Regions from separate parts of the Mycobacterium sp. NGS24 genome, predicted to be linked through region 2. Evidence: predicted binding sites of a transcription regulator. Region 2 holds the regulator's gene; the other holds the start of a gene.
What was found. The regulator LexA, encoded in region 2, represses DNA repair genes until DNA is damaged. The targets are predictions, from matches to a motif close to CGAACANNTGTTCG.
Positions count from the first base shown of each region.

Region 1: AC5Y6Y_RS06850 (error-prone DNA polymerase) is a predicted target of LexA. The motif match lies at 6,530-6,543, and genes of this name have one in related genera.

Region 1 is NZ_JCALDW010000003.1:276,464-288,692, forward strand. Features, by position in the region: gene AC5Y6Y_RS06820 (SDR family oxidoreductase) at 1-757, opposite strand, end outside; gene AC5Y6Y_RS06825 (histidine phosphatase family protein) at 803-1,516, opposite strand; gene AC5Y6Y_RS06830 (MaoC family dehydratase) at 1,619-2,503, shown strand; gene AC5Y6Y_RS06835 (APC family permease) at 2,493-3,896, opposite strand; gene otsB (trehalose-phosphatase) at 3,924-5,036, opposite strand; gene AC5Y6Y_RS06845 (wax ester/triacylglycerol synthase domain-containing protein) at 5,072-6,316, opposite strand; gene AC5Y6Y_RS06850 (error-prone DNA polymerase) at 6,557-9,850, shown strand; gene AC5Y6Y_RS06855 (response regulator) at 9,810-10,484, opposite strand; gene AC5Y6Y_RS06860 (sensor histidine kinase) at 10,481-11,656, opposite strand; gene AC5Y6Y_RS06865 (sterol desaturase family protein) at 11,754-12,229, shown strand, end outside.
Region 2 is NZ_JCALDW010000010.1:94,234-106,462, forward strand. Features, by position in the region: gene nrdR (transcriptional regulator NrdR) at 1-359, opposite strand, end outside; gene AC5Y6Y_RS15100 (LysM peptidoglycan-binding domain-containing protein) at 478-984, opposite strand; gene lexA (transcriptional repressor LexA) at 1,278-1,994, shown strand; gene AC5Y6Y_RS15110 (LGFP repeat-containing protein) at 2,004-4,337, opposite strand; gene AC5Y6Y_RS15115 (acyl-CoA dehydrogenase family protein) at 4,671-5,831, opposite strand; gene hflX (GTPase HflX) at 5,916-7,340, opposite strand; gene dapF (diaminopimelate epimerase) at 7,388-8,257, opposite strand; gene miaA (tRNA (adenosine(37)-N6)-dimethylallyltransferase MiaA) at 8,262-9,182, opposite strand; gene AC5Y6Y_RS15135 (class III extradiol ring-cleavage dioxygenase family protein) at 9,179-9,862, opposite strand; gene AC5Y6Y_RS15140 (DMT family transporter) at 9,900-10,865, opposite strand; gene AC5Y6Y_RS15145 (DUF349 domain-containing protein) at 11,371-12,229, shown strand, end outside.

The DNA.
Region 1 (12,229 bases), on a different contig from region 2:
GCAGACCGATGGTGGTGGGTGCGGTCAGGTGGAAGGTCTGCTGATCCCGGCCGTCGGCGTGCAGGAGCGCGACGAGTGCGTCGACCACGTAATCGACGGGCACGATGTTGGTGCGGCCGGTGTCGGGCAGCATCAGCGGAGTGAACGACGGCAGCACGGCCAGCTTCGCCAGGACGCCGAAAAAGTAGTACGGCCCGTCGACCTTGTCCATCTCGCCGGTGCGGGAATCGCCGACCACCACCGCCGGTCGGTAGATCCGGTACCGCAGCCCGGGGGTCGCCCGTACCAGCGCCTCAGCCTCGAACTTGGTCTGGTGATATGGGGTCGGCAGCTGCTGGCCGACGTCGAAGTCGTCCTCGGTGTACTCGCCGCGGAAATCACCGGCCACCGCGATCGACGACACGTGGTGCAGGGTGGCGTCGAGTCGCTGAGCCAGCGCGATCACGGCGCGGGTGCCCTCGACGTTGGCGGCGCGCTGCTCGGCCTCGCCCGCGGTGATGTCGTAGACGGCCGCGCAGTGCACCAAGTGCTCGACCCGGCCCAGTTCGGCGACGACCTGATCGGCGAGATTCAGTTCAGGCAGCTCGCCCACCAGCGGTTTCACCCGTTCACCCCACTCCTGGGTGAGCCGCTCGAAGCGGCCGAGCGACTGACGCCGCACCAATACCCACACTTGCGCATCGGGGTGCTGGTCCAACAATCGGGAAACGACGCGGCGCCCGATAAACCCGGTACCGCCGGTAACGACATACCGCATGCAGCCCATCGTGGCGGCACCGGCCGCCCGCGTCAACCGTGCGGGTCAGGTGAAACTGCGCACACCGTCCCAGTCCACCAGCTTCCAGCCGGTGACCGGGTTACCGGTGATGACGACCCGCCCGAGGTTGGGCAGCGGATGGTTGTTGAACAACGTGGTCTTGGGGTTCTTGACGTTCATCAACGTCCAGGCCATGATCGCGGTCCCCTGCGAGAACACGACGGGCTTGCTGTGACCGCTGTCGTAGATCTTGCGCACCGCGCCGGTGAACTCCGAATTGAACTTGGTGCCGCTGATCGAGCCGGGGATGCTGTTCTCCGCGTCGCCTTCGACCCAGCGCACCGGCGCCAAAAGGTAGGTGGACGCGGCCATCGACTCGGGCTTGCCGTTGAACCAACCGGCGCTGATGGACTGCAGGCCGCGCAGGATCTCGGCCTGCTTGTTCAGCTCACTGGCCAGCGGCGCCGCGGTCTGCTGGTCCGCGGCCATCGGGGAGGTGTAGATCCAGTCGAAGTCGGTGCGCCCGACCTGATGGGCGAGCTGCTGGGCCTGCGCCTTGCCCTCGGCGGTGAGACTGGGACCGGGCTCTGTGGTGTCGATGATCCCGTCGGCGTTGGCCTGCGACTGGGCGTTGCGAATGAAAGTCACGGTGATGTTGCGGGCCTGCGGGCCGCCGCCACCGCATGCTCCGAGGAGTACCGCCGCCACGAGCACGGCTACGACTTTGGGGGCCTGCCCGATCAGGGTGCGCTTCGCCATGGCGATAGCCTGCCCTGCCGACACCGTCGGTGGGAAGGGTTTGCAAGGCTTAGGTCACAGAAATGACGTGATTTAGTGATTTCGGGATGGACAGGAGTCTGCATGGCGATCGACCCCAGCGCGGTCGGAGCGACGACCGAGCCCCAATTGTTCGAGTGGACCGACCGGGACACGCTGCTCTACGCACTCGGTGTCGGCGCCGGAATCGACGAACTGCCCTTCACGACCGAGAACAGCCACGACATTCCGCAGCAGGTGCTGCCGACCTATGCGGTGATCTGCTGCCCGGCCTTCGGGGCGGCCGGCAAAGTCGGCAGCTTCAACTGGGCGATGTTGCTGCACGGTTCCCAGTCGGTGCGGTTGCATGCGCCGCTGCCGCCGGCCGGGAAGCTGTCGGTGACCAGCGAGGTCGTCGACATTCAGGACAAAGGTGAAGGCAAGAACGCTGTTCTGATGTTGCGCGGCGTGGGCAAGGATCCCGACAGCGGGACGCTGGTCGCCGAGACGCTGACCAACCTGGTCATCCGCGGCGAAGGCGGCTTCGGCGGCGAGAAAGGGGAACGACCGGCCGCCCCGCAGTTCCCCGACCGCGAGCCCGACGCTCGGGTCGACCTGCCCACCCGCGAGGACCAGGCGCTGATCTACCGGCTCTCCGGGGACCGTAACCCGCTGCACAGCGACCCGTGGTTCGCCACCAACCTGGCCGGCTTCCCCCGGCCGATCCTGCACGGGCTGTGCACCTACGGAGTGTCGGGCCGCGCGCTGGTCGCCGAACTGGGCGGCGGCGTCGCCGCCAACATCACCTCGATCGCCGCGCGGTTCACCAAGCCGGTGTTTCCCGGCGAGACGCTGTCCACCCTGATCTGGAAGACCGAACCGGGCAAGGCGTTGTTCCGCACCGAGGCTCTCGGGGCGGATTGGACCGATGGACCCGCCGCTCGGCTGGTGCTCGATGACGGTGAGGTCGAATACGCGTCTAACGCCTGACGCCGCGGTAGTAGTGGACATAGGCGGCGGCCGGCACCACCACGAACGTGAGCACGATCAACGCGATCGAGAAATAGTTGGCGCCGCCCTGCGCGGTGAGGAACAGGGTGCGGTAGTCGAAGGACACCGCCAACGCGACCGAGATCACCACCGCCGCCACCGGTAACACCCTGTCGGTGAACCGGTTTCGTTTCACCTTCGAGTGTCGTACGGTGTCTCGCGCCAGCGCGATCAGCGCGATCGGAACGACGATGAACTGGACGAAGCGGGCGATCACCGCCAGGCCGGTCAGGTTCTCGATGTCAAAGCGCAGCGCGAGGGGAAACGCCAGCGCCAGGGCCGCGGTGATCCCGAACGCAAGCATCGGGACGCCGAAGCGGTTCTTTCTCGACAGGCGCGCCGGCAGCGTCCGGGTGGCCGACAGCGCGGTCCACAGCCGCGGCGCGCCGAACGAGGCGGCGACATTGATGCCGAACATCGACACCAGGGCGCCGAGGGTGACCACCGTCCGGAAGGCGTCGTTGCCGATGGCCGCGGCCAGTTTCACCGTGTCGGTGGAATGCACGACCCGGTCCGATCCCAACAGCATCGCCACCGTCACCGCCAGCACATAGACGGTGCCGACCGTGAGGATCGAAATCGGGATGGCGCGGGGGAGGTTGCGGTCCGGTTCGTGCATCTCCTCGGCGGCGTTGGCGATCGATTCGAAACCGGTGAATGCATACAGGGCGGCCATCACCGCCAGGATCAATCCTGACACCGTGCTCTGGCCGATCTCGATGAACCCGAACAATGCGTAGGGTGCTGGCGCGAAGACCTCCGGCTGGCCCGCGGTGGCGTAGTTGTTGACGCCACCCGCGACGACGATCCAGAGCCCGCCGAGGATGAAGATCGTCAGCGCAAACACCTTGCCGACCGTGGAGATCCCGTTGGCCCATTCGATGGCCCGGTTGCCGAACAGGTTGATGAGCAGCAACACCAGCATGAAAATGAGGAACGTCAACGTCTTGACGCTGAACAGTTGACTGTCGTTAGCCCAATTTTCATGGGGGAAAACCACTTTCAGCAGTGTCGCGACGAACAACGACGCCAGGACGCCCCAGGCTATGGATGCCACCACGGCATGGGTGACGCCGACGTAGATGCCGATCCGCTGCCCGAAGGCGGCTGTGGTGTAGGCGTAGGACGCGCCGTTGGTTTTGACGTAACGGGCAGCCGTGGCGAAGACGACCGCCATTACCCCGACGAACAGACCGGCCAGCAGGTAGGCCAGCGGCGCCAACGGTCCCGCGAGCCGGATCACCGCGCCCGGAGTCAGGAAGATGCCGGCTCCGATGATCGCGTTGATCCCGAGCATGACAATGCTCCAGAAGCCGAGCTTGCTGATGCCCACCCTCCCTGTTCCTACGACACTGACCCGTCAACAGCCGAGTCGGCGAGCCAGTTCGTCGGTGAACTCGGCAACCTGTGCGGGACTGTCCAGGGCATACCGGGCGGCGGTGGCGCGATCCCCGTCGTCGTTGTGCCGCACCACAATCGGGATGCCGTCATCGCGCACCGCGTCGAAGGCGTCCTCGTCGGTGATGTCGTCGCCGAGGTAGATCGGCACCAACGGTCCGGATCCTGCCTCGTGCAGATGATCGATCACCCACCGCAATGTCCGGCCCTTGTCCCAGTCCAGGTCCGGGCGCAACTCGATGACTTCACGTCCCGTTGTCACGCGCAGCGCGTCGCGTTGACCGGCGGTGCGGACCGCGGCCGCCACGTCGCCGATCCGGTCGCGCGCGGCGTTGCGGTAGTGCACGGCGACCCCGAAGCGCTTGTGCTCCACCGTGACTCCGGGGATGTCGCCGAGTTTGTCCCGCAGCTGGGCGGCGGCTTGCTCGAGCACCGGGATGGCCGCTGCCGCTTCCTCGTTCTGGTGGTGGGTGCCGTCGGGCGCCGTCAGTTCGAATCCGTGGCTGCCCGCGTACCAGATGCCGGGCAGGCCCACGCGCCGGGCGACATCGGCGAGGTCGCGGCCGCTGAGCACCGCGACCGGACAACGGGCGGCCAGATGTTGCAGTGCTTCGGATGCACCGGGGGCCGGCTCGGCCGTATCCGGGTCGTTCACGATCTCTGACAGCGTGCCGTCGAAGTCGAAGAACACCGCGGGTCGGCTGACGGTGATCTCGCCGATGGCCCGCAGTGCGTCCGCCAACTCGGACATGCGCCGGTCCCCCTTGCGCACGGCTATCTCGGCGAGGTCGGCGACAACGGCGTCGGCTCCGGGTATCGCGTCGCGGCCAAATCCGATCACGAGCGCGAACCCCGCGTCCCGCGCGACATTGACCCGGGAGGCGTCGGATGCGACAACAGCACATCTACCCCGCGGCACGGCCAGTCGCTCGGCCGACTCGATCACGGGGTTCGGCGTGTAGGTAGCGGTGCGAACGCCCGCCTCACGCATGTCGTTCAGTACCGATTCAGCGAGCGGCAGGTCCGTGTCGAAGAGGACCGCGTCGATGCGTCGCGGGTCGATGGTGACCGGCATGTACCCACCCTCTCACGAGGGGGTTGCCGGTCGGGTCAGTGGCGGCGCACTCGCGCCGGTGGCGCGGACGGCCGCCACCGGACCGCGGCGCTGGGAACCGAAGGCCTTTTGCGTGGGCGTTCGAACGGCAGCACCGAGCTCCGGCCGAGCGCCAGCAGACGCGTCGTACCCTGTTCGATGCCGGCGGCAAGCTGCTCCAGCTGGGCGGCCGCCTGGTATTCGGCGGTGACACCGAAGATCAGATCGTCGGCGTAGCTCAGCACTGCGACCCCGGTGCTGAGTTGCGGCCCGGTCGGTGGGACCGGCAGCAGGCGCTGCAGTGGTTGACCCAGCAACTGCAACCGGTGCCGTGGTCCGGGCGCCCCAGTGCTCAACGTCACCGCATCGTGTTTGCGGAACCGAGACACCGATTGAATGATGTTGGTGTACAGCGCCCGTGGTGAACGTGCTGGGTGGGGTTGGACCTGCTGCCTCGACCCGGCGTGCACCGCCTGCAGCTGCCGGACGGGATCCTCGAGATCGACGGGGAGGTAGGTCAGCGTCGGGCCGACGGCCCGCAGCGAGTCCGCCCGGGGTTGCTCACCGCGGCTCACCAGCACGGTGCGGAAGCTTTCGGTGATCGCGGCGACGGCGACGTCGTTGGTGCTCACCCCGAACTTGCGGGCCAACCTGTCGACGGCGGCGCGGGGGACGCGCACCGTGCGATAGTGCCGCAGTGTGTTCGCCGGTCCGGCCGGCGCGGGCCAGGTGCTCGCGGCGGCGGCGACGTCGGCGGCAACCCGTGCCGCGATCTTGACCGCGCCGAACGGCAACTGCCACCAGGTGTCGCCGTCGGGTGGTGAAACCGGAGGCCGGGCAACGGCATCGGTGAAGGCAACGGGATCGCCGTCGTCGCAGAGCCGGGTGAGCAGATGCGCCGGCGGGAGGTCGCGCGCAAGGCCGTGGTGGATCTTCAGCAGGATTGCCCACTGGTTGCCCTCGAGGCGCTCGATGATCCAGCACTCCCACGGCGGGCGGCCGGGCTCCAGCGGCCGCTCCAGGGCGTGGGCGATGGCCCGGAACAGCTCGGCGTCGTCACCGGGGGGAGGCAGGGCGACCCGCTGCAGGTGCGGGGTGACGTCCGAACCCGGCTGAATGCGTTCGCTCAGCAAATTCTCGATGACGGTGTGATCGGGCTTGGTCCCGCGGATGACGGCCACCGCTCCCGTCGCCAGATCTGTGTGCCGGTCGTGTTCTGGGATCCGCAGCGGTCCCACGTGCACCATTGTCGTCGTCGTCATGCCAAGCCCCCACCGATGTCTGCAACAGTTGTACCAGTATCCGAGGGGGATGTGCACGCCGGTAGGTCAGCCAGGTTAAGAATGCGTTTATCAGATAAAGAGGTATTTAACTGGGGCGATATCACCGTAGCGCGTCATGTTCGCAAATTGTTTCGGCGGCGTTCCAAAGGTGTTCCGGTGCGGGTTTCGAACTGTTGGCGACGACGTGACACTCGAACAGATGTTCGATATACTGGTTCGGTGGGATGGCACAACGGGCCGCCGAGTTGGTCGGAGATGGAGCGGGTTCTCGACGGCAAACCGCGCCATGCGGGCCGGCCGGCCGCGGCTGTGCCGGCTGGTGATGCTCCGTTGTCGCAGAAGCGCGGATCGTATTCAGCAAAATCGGACGGGCGCCGGCGCCGGTCGTCGGTCGCATATGCCGAATTGCATGCGCATTCGGCGTACAGCTTCCTCGACGGGGCCAGCACGCCGGAGGAGTTGGTGGAGGAGGCAGCCCGGCTGGACCTGTGGGCGCTGGCGCTGACCGACCACAACGGCCTGTACGGCGCGGTGCGATTCGCTGAAGCGGCCGTCGAACTCGACATGCGCACGGTGTTCGGCGCGGAATTGTCGCTGAGCTGCCAGGCGCGCACCGAGCAACCGGATCCGCCCGGGCCGCATCTGCTGGTGCTGGCCCGAGGTCCCGAAGGGTACCGGCGGCTGTCGCGGCAACTGGCCACCGCACACCTGGCCGGCGGGGAGAAGGGCAAGCTGCGTTACGACCTCGACGCATTGACCGAAGCCGCCGGCGGCCACTGGCACATTCTCACCGGATGCCGGAAAGGTTCTGTGCGACAAGCACTCTCCGACTCCGGACCCGATGCGGCGCGGCTGGCGTTGGCCGACCTGGTGGATCGGTTCGGGGCACATCGGGTGAGCATCGAACTGACCCATCATGGTCAACCCCTCGACGACGAACGCAATGCGCTGCTGGCCGGGCTGGCGCCGCACTTCGGGGTCGGTGTCGTCGCCACCACCGGAGCGCACTTCGCCGATCCGTCCCGGCGCCGGCTGGCCATGGCGATGGGTGCGATCCGGGCCCGGCAGTCCCTGGACGACGCCGAGGGATGGCTGGCACCACTGGGCGGCTCACACCTGCGCTCCGGTGAGGAAATGGCCCGGCTGTTCGCGCACTTGCCCTTTAGGGGCACTGACGCGGTGACCGCGGCCGCCGAACTCGGCGAGCAGTGCGCGTTCGGGCTGGCATTGATCGCGCCGCAGCTGCCACCCTTCGACGTACCCGAAGGGCACACCGAGGACAGTTGGCTGCGCGCCCTGACCATGGCGGGTGCGGCCGATCGCTACGGACCGGCCGATCGGGCGAAAAGAGCATACGACCAGATCGAGCACGAACTGAAAATCATTGCCCGACTGAGTTTTCCGGGTTACTTCCTGGTGGTGGACGACATCACCCGGTTCTGTCGAGAAAACGACATCCTGTGTCAGGGCAGGGGATCGGCGGCCAATTCCGCGGTCTGTTACGCCCTCGGGGTGACCGCTGTCGACCCGATAGCCAACGATTTGCTGTTCGAGCGCTTCCTCTCGCCCGCCCGCGACGGCCCGCCCGACATCGACATCGACATCGAGTCCGACCAGCGCGAAAAAGTCATCCAGTACGTCTACGACAAGTACGGCCGGGATTATGCCGCCCAGGTAGCCAACGTCATCACCTACCGGCCGCGCAGTGCGGTGCGCGACATGGCGCGCGCGCTGGGTTTCTCGCAGGGACAGCAGGACGCGTGGAGCAAGCAGATCAGTCACTGGTCGGGGCAGCCCGCCGATATCGAGGGCATTCCCGAGCAGGTGGTGGACCTGGCCAACCAGATCCGGAACCTGCCGCGGCACATGGGTATCCATTCCGGCGGCATGGTGATCTGCGACCGCCCGATCGCCGACGTGTGCCCGGTGGAATGGGCGCGCATGGCGAACCGCAGTGTGTTGCAGTGGGACAAAGACGACTGTGCGGCAATCGGTTTGGTGAAATTCGATCTGCTGGGTCTGGGCATGCTCTCGGCGCTGCACTACGCGCGGGATCTGGTGGCCGAGCACAAAGGCATCAATGTGGACTTCGCCCGGCTCGATCTCTCCGAACCGGCGGTGTACGAGATGCTGTCGCGGGCCGATTCGGTGGGCGTGTTCCAGGTGGAGTCGCGCGCGCAGATGGCTACGCTGCCGCGGCTGCGGCCGCGGGTCTTCTACGACCTGGTGGTAGAAGTCGCGCTGATCCGGCCCGGGCCCATCCAGGGCGGGTCGGTGCATCCCTACATCAAACGTCGCAACGGTGTCGACCCGGTCGTCTACGATCACCCGTCGATGGAACCGGCATTGCGTAAAACGTTGGGAGTACCGCTTTTCCAGGAACAGCTGATGCAGCTGGCGGTCGACTGCGCCGGCTTCTCGGCCGCCGAAGCCGACCAGTTGCGGCGCGCCATGGGCTCCAAGCGCTCCACCGAACGCATGCGACGGCTGCGCGACCGGTTTTACGACGGCATGCGCACCTTGCACGGGGCGCCGGACGAGGTGATCGAGCGGACCTACGAAAAGCTGGAGGCGTTCGCCAACTTCGGTTTCCCGGAAAGTCACGCGCTGTCCTTCGCGTCGCTGGTGTTCTACTCGTCGTGGTTCAAGCTGCACCACCCGGCGGCGTTCTGTGCGGCGTTGCTGCGCGCCCAGCCGATGGGTTTCTATTCGTCGCAGTCGCTGGTGGCTGACGCGCGCCGGCACGGCGTGCTGGTGCACGGTCCAGACGTGAATGCCAGCCTGGCTTTCGCGACGCTGGAGAACGCCGGGCTGGAGGTCCGGTTGGGGCTGGGGGCGGTCCGCCACATCGGCGAAGACCTGGCTGAGAAACTGGTCGACGAGCGAAAAACCAACGGCCCGTTCATCTCCCTGCTGGACCTGACCACTCGACTGCAATTGAGCGTCCCGCAGACCGAAGCGCTGGCGACGGCCGGCGCGCTGGGCTGTTTCGGGATGTCCCGGCGTGAAGGGTTGTGGGCGGCCGGGGCCGCGGCCACCCAACGGCCGGACCGGTTGCCCGGCGTCGGCTCGTCCTCACACATCCCCGCGCTGCCCGGAATGAGCGAACTGGAGCTGGCGGCTGCCGACGTGTGGGCCACCGGCGTCTCCCCGGACAGCTATCCGACGCAGTTCCTGCGGGCCGACCTCGACGCACTGGGGGTGGTGCCCGCCGCCGCATTGGGGGAGGTGCCCGACGGGGACCGGGTGCTGGTCGCCGGCGCGGTGACCCATCGGCAGCGGCCCGGCACCGCCCGGGGGGTGACGTTCGTCAACCTCGAGGACGAGACGGGCATGATCAACGTGCTGTGCACACCGGGGGTGTGGGAACGCCACCGCAAGCTGGCCCACACCGCGCCGGCGCTGCTGATCCGCGGTCAGGTCCAAAACGCCAGCGGCGCAATCACTGTCGTGGCCGATCGGATCGGCCGCATCACTTTGGCGGTGGGCTCGAAGTCCCGGGATTTCCGGTGAGTTTGTGCTGGTGCGCGAGCACCACCGCGTGGATACGGTCGCGCACACCGAGTTTGGCCAGGATGCGCGACACATGCGTCTTGACCGTCTCCTCGCTGACCACCAACTCCGCGGCGATCTCGGCGTTGCTGTGGGCCTCGGCGACCAGCAACAGCACCTCGTACTCCCGGGCGGTGAGGGAGGCCACTGCGGCGGGAGTGGGCACCGGTGCCAGCGAGTCCGCGACCCGGGCGGCCAGTCGGCGGGTCATCGCGGGATCGATGACGGAGTCGCCGCGCGCCACGATCCGGATGGCGCCCACAAGTTCCTCCGGCGGAAGGGATTTCAGCAGGAAGCCACTGGCCCCGGCCTGCAGTGCCTGCGCCAGCACCGTCTCGCTGTCGTAGGTGGTCAACATCAGCACCCGGGTGTCGCCGGCCGAGACGATCGGGGCGATGGCCGCGATCCCGTCGAGTTTGGGCATCCGCACATCGAGCACGCACACGTCGGGACGAAGTCGCAACGTCTGCTCGATCGCGGTGCGCCCGTCGCCGACATCGGCGACGCACGAGGTGTCGGGATGCGCGTCGATGATGGCGCGTAGTCCGGCACGGAACACCGCATGATCGTCGGCGATCAGCACGCGGATGGTCATGGCGTCGCGATCGGCAGCGACACCATGGCGCGCCATTCGTTCTGGCCACCGCATTCCAGCCTGCCGCCGAACAACTCGGCGCGGCGCCGGATCCCGTCCAGGCCATGATGCAGCGAATCACCGGAATAAGGTTGCACAGCAATGGGATTGGTTTGCACAATCTCGAGCCGTGCACCGGCCCGGCGCACCTCCAGACGGGCGGTGCCATCGCCGTGGCGCAGCGCGTTGGTGAGGAGTTCCTGCACGATCCGATACACCGTCACGTCCAGTGACGGCGGCAAGACCAGCGGGTCGGTGGGCAGCACGAGTTCGACCGTAAGGCCCGCCCTGCCCACCGACTCGACGAGTTCGTCGATACCGCCCAGGCCGGGCTGGCGGTCGCCGGCGTCGTGTCGGCCGTGCAGCAGGTCGAGCTGGCGGCGCAGATCCACCATCGCGGCCCGGCTGGAGGATTCCACCGCCGACAGGGATTCGGTGACCGCGGGCTGGCCGCCCGCCAAGGCGATCCGGGCCGCACCGGCGTGCACGCCGATGGCGCTGACGTGATGGGAGATCACGTCATGCAGGTCGCGCGCGATGGCTTCGCGCTCGTCGGTCAGTGCCCGTTCCAGCGCGAGGCGCTGCTCCTGAGCACGCAACCGGTCGCGCTGTTCGAGTTCGGTGACGTAGATGCCCCCGGTCGCGGTGTACCGGCCCACCAGCCAGGGCACGAACCCGTTGGACCCGGCGATGATCACCAGCAGCCGCCAGTCGTCTCGGCCGGCTGCATTGAGGATCGCCGCCCATCCCACCGCCCCCACCAACAGCGGAACGATCACCAGCGAAACCCGAGTGGACAACCAGGCGCCGGCGCGGAACCCGGCCACCAGGATGCCGATATCGCTGACACCGGTGGCCCGGCCGTGGTGGTAGAGCAACAGGCACGCCAGCAACCTGGTCACGACCTGCGTCACGGCGACCAGGGCCACCGAGGCGGGCGGACCGGCCAGGGCCAGGTCTGCCGCCGCCAGCAGCCCCGCCACTGCCGTCGCGGCAACCGGCGCTTCGCCGTAGATCCCCGAGACCAGAAAATAGGTGACGTCGACCGCGGCGGCGATCACCCCCACCAGCAGCGATTGACGCGTCAACGACCGGCGCACCTGTTCCAGCGGCAGGTCGGCGGTGCGGGCCATGGGAGGCCACACTACCGCTGCGCATCCCCCACGAGAGGGATGCGCAATCGCTCCGGTGCGCGATGTCTGGCCGATCGATTGTTCATAGCGTGGCGGCATGCAAGCCACCACCATGCTGATCCTCGCGACGGTTCCCGCCTTCGTGCTGTTGTCGTTCCTGGAATGGGTCGACGTGCGCCGCGACCCCGCCGAGTCGGCGTTCTCGGCGCGCGACACCGCCGGCAACTGGGCGACCTATCTGCTCAACGCCACCTTCAGAATCCTCGGGCACTACGTGCTGCCGTTCTCCACGATCGTCGCGGCCGGCGCGCTGACCCCGCTGCACCTGTCGCCGCGGCACTGGTGGGTGTGGGTGGCGTGCCTGGTGGTCACCGACTGCTGCTACTACTGGGCCCACCGCGGCGATCACCGCATCCGGCTGCTGTGGGCCGCGCACAGCGTGCATCACTCGAGTACGCATTTCAACATCTCGACCAACCTGCGGCTGCCGTGGTTCCACCCGGTGTCCTACGCCGTGCGCAGCATGGCCTGGCTGCCGGCCGCGCTGCTGGGATTTCCGGCATGGATGATCTT
Region 2 (12,229 bases):
TAGGCCACCTCGTCGAGGTCGCGCAGCGGTCCCAGAATGGCCAGGCCGACCTCGTTGCTGGGGACCTCGGGGCCGGCGGCACGCACCGCGTCCTCCACCTGCTGGGCAAGTAAATTCAGCGCATCGTCGTCAACCTGGCGCCCCTGACAGGCCCGGCGGACGCCACTGATCACCTTCTCGCGACTGAAGGGCTCGGTGACGCCGCTGCGCTTGACCACGGCCAACACCGCGGTCTCCACCGTCGTGAACCGGCGTCCGCATTCCGGGCACGAGCGACGACGGCGAATCGCCTGGCCCTCATCGGTTTCTCGCGAGTCGATCACCCGCGAATCGGGATGCCGGCAGAACGGGCAGTGCAAGAGCCGCTCCTTTGCCGTACCGACTGGTATCCGGGTAGAAGAACACCCCGACAGTACCTGCGTGCTCCGTAGCGGGCCAACGCTGACCCGGGCAACCACCGATCGGGCGGGTGCTCGCTCAGCCGATCGGGGCGATCAGGGTCTGACCCGCCGAGACCGCACTGGAATCCAGTGCGTTCAGGTCGCGAATCCGTTCCACGACGTCGCGCACCGGCGCGCCGGGCGCCACCCGGGCAGCGAGGTCTTGCAACGACTCCCCCGGTTCCACCCGCACGACCGCCAGGGCGGCGGGCACCTGCGGCGCCGACTCGGCCGCGCCGTCGTTGACCATGCTGCCGAAGTTCGCCATCAGCCCCAGCCACACGGTGATGACGCCCGCAAGCAGGGCCAGTCCGATCGTGGTGGCCACGCTCACCGGGCGTCTGCGATGTGCGACCGTCGAGCGCGTGACGCCGGTGCCGTAGTAGCGAACGGGCGCCACACCCGGGCGTGCGGGCCCCGGTCTGCTGGATCCACCCTGGCCGGCGCGGTACGAGGGATATTGGCGCACCGGCCGCCCAACAGGCCTGTTCAGGTGGCCCTGCGTGTTCCCGCTGCGGTGCGGACCCGCGTAGATGAGTGTCATGCCGTTCCCTCCGGTCGACTACTTATCGCTCGTGTGTTCGACCATAGTCGCTCACGTGTTCGAAACCCGAACATTTGAGCGACGCGTGTCGCACGAGCAAAACGGTAGACCTCACCACCGACAAGGATTTGTCGGTGCAACCAGCTGGGTGACTATCAGATACCCCGACCACGCGGAAGTTACACACTTGTGATTCACTTTATTTCCGCAGATTTCGGCTGTGGTCTGGGCGATGACACGCCCGGTCGAACACATGTTTGAATTTTGAGCCTGGTGCGGTTACATTCAGATCCATGAGCGACAGCAACGACACCGCGGCCGGTTTCGGCCCGGGTAGTGCGAAAGCGACACAAGGCCGGCCACCTGCGGCCGATGTAACGCTGACCGAGCGGCAGCGCACCATCCTCGAGGTCATCCGTACCTCGGTGACAACGCGGGGCTATCCGCCGAGTATCCGCGAGATCGGCGACGCGGTGGGCCTGACGTCCACCTCGTCGGTCGCCCACCAGTTACGCACCCTGGAGCGCAAAGGCTATCTGCGGCGCGACCCGAATCGCCCGCGCGCCGTCGACGTGCGCGGTGCCGACGATGCGGCAGTGCCCCGTACCGATGTCATCGGCTCGGACGCCCTGCCGGAACCCACTTTCGTCCCGGTCTTGGGGCGCATTGCCGCCGGCGGCCCGATCCTGGCTGAGGAAGCCGTCGAAGACGTGTTCCCGTTGCCCCGCGAGCTGGTGGGCGAAGGGACGCTGTTCCTGCTCAAGGTGGTGGGTGAGTCGATGGTCGAGGCCGCCATCTGCGACGGCGACTGGGTCGTCGTCCGCCAGCAGAATGTCGCTGACAACGGCGACATCGTCGCGGCGATGATCGACGGCGAGGCCACTGTGAAGACGTTCAAGCGAGCGGGCGGTCAAGTGTGGCTGATGCCGCACAACCCCGCGTTCGATCCGATTCCCGGCAACGATGCGATCGTGCTCGGCAAGGTCGTCACCGTGATTCGCAAGGTGTAGCGCGCATCCTCAATCGGCTCTGACGAAACCGTTGGCGCGCGCGGCGTCTTCGTTGGCGAACCAGATCTCGGCCAGGGTGTCGTGGTACAGCGCGCTGGTGGGCGTGTAGTACAGCCCGAACCGGGCACTGGCCTTGATGGGATAGCCGTCCGGCGCCCGGTACGGGTCGTCGTCGAGCGGCAGATGGATGGTCGGGCGCACCGCGGCGCTGCCTGCTGGCGCGGCGGTCGGCGCTTGGACCTGCGGGGCGGCCCCGAACGGCGTGTCAGGTTCCACGGCATACCCGGCCGGGTCCGCTGCGGCATGTCGACCCTTTCGCAGCTCGGGAACCGCGACGGCATCCGGCGGTGAGGCGAGATCGGGTGACTCGTCGTCCGCATTGCGCCCCGGCTCGGTCACCGGGTAAAACGCGTCCGCATAATCCTCGCTGGACGGCCGGGCCGGCTCCGTTTCCGGGTACTCCACGAACTCCGGGGGTTCCGGGCTCTCCTGAACGTCCAGGGGTTCGGGCACTTCCTCGAACTCCGGCACGTCCGGGACCGGCAGGTACGGCGCATTCGTCTGCGGCACCGACACCTCCGGCGCGAAATCGTCCGGCGCGACTGTCTCCGGCACGACCGGCTCCTCCTCGGCGAGTTCACCAAGAGCGCCGCGCGACACGACGGGGATGGGCGTGGTGCCCACCGCGTCGGGGTCTTCCTCCTCGAACTCCGCCGACCCGTCCGGATCGAAATGCTCTTCGGCAACGTGGCCGTATTCGTCGTCGTCAACACCCTGCTCGGAGCCGGCCTGCGGGACGGCCCCCGCTCTGGACCAGCTGACCCGGCCGGCGGTGGGGTCTGCGTCCGCCTCTGCCTCGACATGCTGGTCGACGGGCGGGAAACGCTCGGAACCGTAATCGATTTCCTCATGCGGCCAGCGGTCATCGGCACCGGGGTCGTATTCCACACCGAGGTCCCGGTCGCGGTCGTACACCGGCGCATCCGGTACTGCGGCGCGGCGCCGACGCAAACCCGACACCACCAACACCGTCATCAGCACCAGCAGCAGCAAAGGAATGGCCGCGATCAGCCACCACCAGTGGAAGGTGAACTTCTTGCCCGCGGGCGCCGACGCCGAATTACTTGGGGTGTTCTGCCCCGACACCTGCAGGCCGGACAGCAGCGGCGCGAGGTTGGCCGGGTCGGTAGTGAACGTGTTCTTGGCGCGGTTCCACGAGATCTTGCCGCCGGTGAACTTCTGCGACACCACGTCGCCGTCCACCGTCTGGTCAGCGACCGGGGCGCCGAGCTTGCCGGTGGCCCCCTTGAGCTTGTCCCAGGCGGCTTTCATGGCTCCGCGCACGACGAAAGCGCCGTGTTCGGGCGTCCAGAAGATCACCGGCTTGTCAGCTGCGGAGAACACAGCGACACGGCTGGCGGGCGTGATGCCGCCGTCGGCCTCGTTGGCGACCGGAAAGCCCAGGTCGCTGCTCACCGGACCACCGACTGCTTCGTACTTCTGCAGGATCGGCCCCTCGACCGCGTTGGCGCCGGTGGCCGGGCTGAAGAAGATCTTGCCGCCGTCGAACTCCTGGGCGATGCCGTCCCCGCCGATCGGCGACTGACTACCCTTCTTGGCGCCCAGCGGTCCGGCAGCGCCACCTGCGGCGCGCCACGCCATGTTGATGGCGGCAGTGGGGTCGATCGCCACCTGCAGACCCTTGAGCTGTTCGGCCAGGTTCGCCGGATTGGTGGTGAACTCCTTGGTCTTGCGGTTCCAGGACACCTCACCGCCGGTGAACTTCTGCGAGGTCACCTCGCCCTCGTAGGTCTCATCGCTGATCGGGGCGCCCAGCACGCCGCCGGAGCTGCCCAGCTTGTCCCACGCCGCGTTCAGGGCGCCGCGCACCACGAACGCACCGTGGTCGGGCGTCCAGAAGATCACCGGGTTGTCGCTGGCGGCGAAGGTACTGACCCGGCTGTCCGGTCCGGCGAGGCCGGGCACTTCATTGATGGTGGGAAAACCCAGGTCACTACCCGCGGGACCACCCAGCGATTCGTATTTCTCCAGGATCGGGCCGAACATGAACTTCGCGCCGGAGGCAGGCGTGAAGTACATCTTGCCGCCGTCGAAGTCCAGCCCGAAGCCGTCCCCGATCGGATAGACGTCGCCCTTGCGGGCGCCCAGCGTCGAGGTGTCGCCACCGGCTTTCTCCCACGCGGCCATCATGGCCGCCTCGGCGTCGCCGATCGGGGACGCCGCAGCGGTCGGCGCCAGCAGCGTCACAGCCAGCGCGGTAGCCGCCAAGCCGAGCAGCGCCCGACCGACCAGCTTGCTCAATTGCCCTCTCCGCCCGTCCACCAAGCCTCCCAGCCGATGCCCCTGCCCACCTGGCGAGCCGGCGGATCGCCCGCCGTGGGCCATTCCCCAGCTACGACCTGCATCGTTGCCGGGCTCGCATAACTTTGCTCTAGCGAACGAGAAATGCGAAGTCAAATTGTAGATATTACGGAAACGGTTATCGACCCGACGTCGAAATGATGCCGGGCCGCGCCCGTGTCGCGAGAGATGGGAGAGCGGCACCTGCGTCTCGACCGAGCGCAGCGGATACGCATTTCGCACGGACCGACGCTACGTTAGGGCTCGATCCGGTCAACGTTCCACATCGAAATCGCGGCCTGCGGCCGCCGACCGTCAGACGCCGAGGCTGCGGCCGATGATCTCTTTCATGATCTCGGTCGTGCCACCGTAAATGGTCTGCACGCGAGCATCGAGATACGCGCGGGCAACCGGGTATTCGCGCATGTAACCGTATCCGCCGTGCAGCTGCAGGCACCGGTCGATCAGGTGAACCTGCTTCTCGGTGGAATACCACTTGGCCATCGCGGCCTGCTCGACCGTCAGCTTCTCCTCCAGGTGCAGGGCCAGGAAGTTGTCCACCATCATGCGCACCACGGTGGCCTCGGTGGCCAGTTCGGCCAGCAGGAACCGCGTGTTCTGGAAGCTGCCGATCGGCTTGCCGAATGCTTTGCGCTCCTTGGCGTACTGCACGGTGTCCTCCAGCACCGCCTCCATCGCCGCAGCGGCCATGATGGCGATGTTGATCCGCTCCTGCGGCAGGTTCTGCATCAGATAGATGAAGCCCAGACCCTCTTCGCCCAGCAGATTCTCCACCGGCACCTTGACGTCGGTGAAGGACAGTTCGGCGGTGTCCTGCGCGTCCAGACCGATCTTGTCCAGGTGGCGGCCCCGCTCGAAGCCCTCCATGCCGCGCTCGACGACCAGCAGGCTGAATCCCTGGGCGCCCTTCTCCGGGTCGGTCTGGGCGACCACGATCACCAGGTCGGAGTTGATTCCATTGGTGATGAACGTCTTCGACCCGTTCAGGATGTAGTGGTCACCCTCTTTGACGGCGCGGGTCTTGATGCCCTGCAGGTCGCTGCCGGTGCCCGGCTCGGTCATCGCGATCGCGGTGATCAGCTCGCCGGTGCAGAACTTGGGCAGCCACCGCTGCTTCTGCTCTTCGTTGGTCAGTTTCAGCAGATAGGGCGCCACCACGTCGTTGTGCAGGCCGAATCCGAGACCGCTGTAGCGCCCGGCCACGGTCTCCTCGGTAACGATCGTGTTGTAGCGGTAGTCGGGGTTGCCACCGCCGCCGTACTCCTCCGGCACCGCCATACCCAGGAAGCCCTGCTTGCCGGCCTCCAGCCAGACGCCGCGGTCGACGATCTTGGCCTTCTCCCATTCCTCGTGGTAGGGAGCGACGTGGCGGTCCAGGAAGGCCCGGTAAGACTCCCGGAACAAGTCGTGCTCGGGTTCGAAAAGCGTGCGCTGGTATTTGACGGCGCTACCCATGCGTATGGCCTCCGGATGTCGGAAAGATGTGTGTCTCTTTCCCCAACATATACCAACCGGGTGGTTGGTCGGTGCCGGAGGTCGTCAGCCGCGTGCCGCGAACTCCGCAAGGGCGGCGGCCAGCGCCACCGGGACCCTGGCCTGGATACGGGTGCCGTCGGTCTGGTGCTCGGCCTGCTGCACCCGCCCGTCGGAGTGCACCCGCGCCACCAGATCGCCGCGGCTGTAGGGGATCACCACGTCCACCGCGGTGTCGGTCGGCACCGCGAGTTCGGCCATCCGGCTCCGCAAAGCGTCGATCCCGTCGCCGGTGCGGGCCGAGACGAACATCGCGCCGGGCAGTTCGTGCCGCAACCTGGCCAGCATCAGGTCGCCGGCCGCGTCAATCTTGTTCACTACCAGCAGTTCTGGCGGCGCATCGCCGTGATGATCCGCGACCACGTCCGAGATGACCTGTCGCACCGCACTGATCTGGGCAAACGGATTGACATCGGAGCCGTCGACCACGTGCACCAGCAGGTCGGCGTCGACCACCTCCTCCAAGGTGGAGCGAAACGCCTCGACCAACTGGGTGGGCAGGTGACGGACGAACCCGACCGTGTCGGTGAGCACGAACGGGCGACCGTCGTCCCATTCGGCGCGGCGGGTGGTGGGTTCCAGGGTGGCGAACAGCGCGTCCTGGACCAGGACGCCGGCGCCGGTCAAGGCGTTGAGCACACTGGATTTCCCGGCGTTGGTGTAGCCGACGATGGCGATCGAAGGCATGTCGGCCTGCAACCGACGGCTGCGTTGGGTGTCGCGGACCTGCTTCATCGCCCTGATGTCGCGGCGCAGCTTGGACATGCGCTCACGGATGCGCCGCCGGTCGGTCTCGATCTTGGTCTCGCCGGGGCCACGCAACCCCACGCCGCCGCCACTGCCACCGGCCCGGCCACCGGCCTGCCGTGACATCGACTCACCCCACCCGCGCAGTCGCGGCAGCATGTATTCCATCTGGGCCAGCGCCACCTGCGCCTTGCCCTCCCGGCTGGTCGCGTGCTGGGCGAAGATGTCCAGGATCAGCGCGGTGCGGTCGATGACCTTGACCTTGACGGCCTTCTCCAGCGCGGTTAGCTGGGCGGGCGACAGCTCGCCGTCACAGATCACCGTGTCGGCGCCGGTTGCGACCACCACTTCGCGCAACTCCTGCGCTTTGCCCGACCCGATGTAGGTGGACGGGTCGGGACGGTCGCGGCGCTGGATCAGACCCTCGAGCACCTCGGATCCGGCGGTCTCGGCCAGGGCGGCCAGTTCGGCCAGACTGGCCTGGTTGTCCGACGCGCTGCCCTCGGTCCACACACCGACCAGCACTACTCGTTCCAGCCGCAGCTGGCGGTACTCGACCTCGGAGATATCGGTGAGTTCGGTCGACAACCCGGCGACACGGCGCAGCGCCGATCGGTCTTCGAGCGCCAGCTCACCGAGGCTGGGTTCTGGAATGCCCGTCTCGGGCGAATCTGGATATGTCATAGGCGCTTTCGATGGTGGCACGTCGCGGCGGCTGACGCACCCGAATATCAGACCGGCGAGTCCCACCAGCCGTCGTCGAGCTCGCCGTGGGCCACCAGTACCGAAGGGCCCCGCAGGAAGCTGGTGGCCTCGGTGAGGGTGACGACGACGTCGCCGCCGGGCACCCGGACCGTCAACGTCCCGGTGTCGAGGCCCTCGGCTGCCAGCGCGGCGACCACCGCGGCCACCGTTCCGGTTCCGCAGGAACGGGTTTCGCCGACACCCCGTTCGTGCACCCGCATGCAGACCACCCCGTCCGCGGGAGCGGTCAGGATCTCGACGTTCACGCCGTCGGGGAATTGTTCGGCGTCGAAGCCGACCGGGGCCGCCACGTCCAGCGCCGCCAGGGTCGCCGGCGTCAGCTGCGGGTCGACGCAGGCCAGGTGCGGGTTGCCGACGTCGACAGCTACCCCGGTGAAACGTCGCTCCCCGACGAGCGCCTCCCCCGCGCCGGTCCGGTTGGCCTTGCCCATGTCAACGGTGATGTCGGCGTTGGTGGCATCGACACTGTGCAGGCTCACCTGCCGGGGGCCGGCCAGTGACCCGACGACGAACTCGTCGCGCGATTCCAGCCCGCTGGCCCGCAGATAGTGGGCGAAGACCCGCACGCCGTTGCCGCACATCTGCGCGGTCGAGCCGTCGGCGTTGCGGTAGTCCATGTACCAGTCGTCGGCGCCCACTCCGTCGGGCAGGCGTGCCAGCGCGCCGGCCGCCACAGCGGCGCCACCGGTGGTGACCCGCAGGACCCCGTCGGCGCCCAGGCCCCGGCGCCGGTCGCACAACGCAGCAACCCGGAAGGCGGACAGGTCCGCTCGGCTCTGCACGTCGTGCAGCAGCACGAAGTCATTCTGGGTGCCGTGACCTTTGGCGAAACGCACCAGATCAGGTTACGTGCCGCCAGGCCCGCAACGCCTCATCGACGGCACCCTCGGCGGTCCCGTCGATCCACTGCACCCGGTGGTCGCGACGGAACCAGGACCGCTGTCGTCGTACATAGCGGCGGGTACCGACGAATGTCTGCTCGCGGGCGTCGTCGAGCAACGCGGGCGTCCCGCCGGCATCCAGCGCCGCAAGCACTTGGGCATACCCCAGCGCACGGGACGCGGTGACACCGTCGCGCAGGCCGCGATCCAGCAGCCCGCGCACTTCTTCGACCAGCCCGTCGGTAAACATCGCCTCGGTGCGCTTCGCCAGGCGCTGATCGAGAATCGTTGTCTCACAATCTAATCCGATGATCACCGTGTCCCAGCGGGGGGCACCGATGCGCGGCGCGGACGCGGCGAACGGCTGGCCGGTGAGCTCGACGACTTCCAACGCACGCACGATGCGCCGGCCGTCGGTGGGCAGAATTGTCGCGGCAGCGGCCGGATCACGCTGCGCCAGTTCGGCGTGCAAGCCGCCGACCCCGAGTTCGACGAGCCTTTGCTCCCATCGGGCGCGCACCACGGGATCGGTTGCGGGAAAAGACCAGTCGTCGAGCAACGACTGGAGATAGAGCATCGACCCGCCGACCACCACCGGCACCGCTGACCGGCGCCGGATCGCCTCGACGTCGATGGCCGCGGCCTGCTGATAGTTCGCCACAGTCGCTGTCTCGGTGACGTCGAGGACGTCGAGCTGGTGGTGCGGGATACCGCGGCGCTGCGCGACGGGCAGCTTGGCGGTCCCGATATCCATGCCGCGGTAAAGCTGCATCGCGTCGGCGTTGACGATCTCGGCCGGACCGCCGAGCCGTTCGACGACGTCGAGTGCCAGTTGCGATTTGCCGGTGCCGGTCGGTCCGATGATGGCCAGCGGTCTCACGGCTGCCAGACACCGGCGAAATAGCCCACCCCGTAGGGTGCCCCCCGGTAGAGCTCCTTGACCGTCCGCGGTGCGGTGAGCATCAGGCCGGCCAATGTCGCGAACGCCGCCCGGCCCAGGACCTGATCCGGCAGCCGGGTCAGGGCGCCGACGTCGCCGCCGGCCAGTGCGTCGTCGAGGGCCAGCTGTATGTCGGTGCTGGCGGGGTCGTACCCGCCGGGCGCGCGCGGCGTCAGGGTGTTGACGCCGTCGGCGACCAGCAGCACGCCGGTCGGTTCGGTCGCGCGGTCGATCTCAGCACGCAGCCGGCGGCCGCGGGCCACCGCGGCGCCGGAGTCCTGGCCCGCCGCGCACACCCAGACCGAGGCGCTGCCGTCGGGCCGGATTTGGCCGCGAAGCCAGGCCGCGATCAGCCCGCACAGCGGCATCGTCACCGGCATCGTGCCGTCCGGCCCCAACTGAGCCCGCACGTCGACCCCGAATCCTGCGAAGCTGCCGGTGCATTCCGGACCCAGCACCGCGTCGGCGCTGCCGATGCCCAGGGCGACCCAGCTGTCGGGCAGGACTGCCGCGGCCGCGCTCACCGCAGCGCTCAGGTCGGCAATTTCTACGGCGGCCGCGCCGGCCAGTTCGGGGACCAGCACCGGCGCGGACGGAACAATCGCGATTGCGCTCAGCACGCCCTAAAACTAACTTCTCCAGGCGGCCCCGACCGGTCTACCCGGAGGTCGACCCCAGCGCCGAGCCGTCGGCCGCGCTGACGGTGCCCGTCGGAGGCGGGGCTGATTCGTCGACGTGCGGGGCGTCGCCGCCGGCGTCGGCGACGATCTGCGCAGCTTCGCCGCGGGCCAGCGCCACGGTCGCGACGATCACCATCGCGACCGCCGCGATCAGCACGAATGCCTCCGGGCCGTTGGCCGAGATCGTCTCGCCGAGCACCAGGGTGCCCAGTGTCGCAGCCACCACGGGTTTAGCGACTGTCATCGTCGGCAAAGAGGCGGTCAACGCACCGGCCCGGAACGCGGACTGCTGGAAGATCATCCCGCACAACATCGTGACCAACCAGGGAATGAACTCCGGCGAGGTGACCGCGCCGCCGAGTCCGTCTTTGTGCACGACTTCCACCACGCCCTTGGTCAGCACCGCGAACAACGCCAGCGACGAGCCTGCCACGACCGCCAGCAACACCGCAGCCTGCGGACGTCCGTGCCAGATCCTGGCCGCCACCAGACACGACACCAGCAGGGGGCCCATTACCGCGGCGACGATGATCCAGGTCAGCAGGGGCGCGCGGTCGTGGCCGGCCAACGGGTCGCCGACCTTGATCACCACGGCGAGGGCCGCGGCGAGGGTGACGGCCCACATCCATTCCGATCGGGTGATCTTGTGATGGGTGAGGCGCGAATAGATGGGCAACGCGAACAGCAGAGCCGTCACCTGAAGCGTGGTCACCAGCATGACCGATGCCCAGATCAACGCCACAGCCTGCAGGCTGTAGTTCAGGATCGCGCACAGACCGCCCGTCCACCACCGGGCGTCGCGCAAGGACATGCCGAACAGCTGGAGGTGGCCGACCTCCTTGTCGGTGATCTCGTGAGCCGAGCGCTGCCGGATCACATCACCGGTTGCCGATGCCAGCGCCGCGAACAAAGCGATGATCCCGGCGATCCCAACCATTGACATGGGCGACCCTCAATTCCCGAACTCCGCCGCCAGTTTCCCCCCGTCAGGTGCACGTACACCTGATTGTCGCTGGCAGTTAACCGAACACTCTATGGCTCTGCAAGGCGCTGTGAACAGTGATCCAGCACGTTCGCGACGCCTTCGATACCCGCTGGTGCGACCCCAAAGCCTCGCTCATCAAGCTGAGCGCCACCCAGGGCCGGCTATGCAGAAGCTGTGAAAAACACCTGCCCTGCGTGTTGTCGCAATGCCCAAAGTCACGGTACCCGCCTGCGGATAGGGCCTATCCGGCGCAATCGAACGGGAACCGATTCGTTACCCGGGCGGCGGCGCTGAAAAGCAGCGATAGCCGAAGGTGGCGGCACACCGCTCGCCGAACTGCTTCAATACTTGTGGGAAACCGGTCGGCACCGCACCAGAACTGCCGACCGTCGAGGTGCCGCTGCGCGCGGCCGCTGCGCGGGAAGTCGACCGCGCGATCGGAGAAGGACAGGTGACGAGCACAATGACGGGTGACCAGCCCGGTAGCAATGACTCCGCGGAGTCGATCAATCCGACCGCGAAGCCGGTGCCCGCACCTCGTCCGGGGCCTCGCCCCGGACCGGGCCCCCGTCCCGGCGTACCCGGCCCCGGGCCCCGCCCGTCGGCGGCTCACCTGGTCAAGGCCCCGCACAGTGACCCGCACAAATTCGGCCGCGTCGACGACGACGGCACCGTGTGGCTGGTCACCGGCTCCGGTGAGCGCGTCGTGGGATCCTGGCAGGCCGGCGACCGCGAGGCGGCGTTTGCCCACTTCGGCCGGCGGTTCGACGACCTCAGCACCGAAGTCACCCTGATGGAAGAGCGGTTGGTGTCGGGCACGGGAGATCCGCGCAAGATCAACGCCAACGCCGCGGCGCTGGCCGCGACCTTGCCGACCGCGGCGGTGCTGGGCGACATCGACGCGCTGGAACGCCGGTTGTCCGACATCCAGGCCCGTATCGACGTCTATGTCACCGCGCACCGTTCCCGACGCGAGGAGCACCGGGCCGCGCAGACCGCCCGCAAGGAGGCGCTGGCCGCCGAGGCCGAGGATCTGGCTGCGAACTCCACGCATTGGAAGGTGGCCGGCGACCGGCTGCGGGCCATCCTCGACGAGTGGAAGACCATCAGCGGACTCGACCGCAAGGTCGACGACGCGCTGTGGAAGCGCTACTCCGCGGCCCGCGAGACGTTCAACCGGCGGCGCGGGTCCCATTTCGCCGAACTGGACCGGGAGCGTTCGGGGGTGCGCCAGGCCAAGGAGCGGCTGTGCGAACGCGCCGAGGCGTTGTCGGATTCGACGGACTGGGGCACCACCAGCGCGGAGTTCCGCAAGCTGCTGA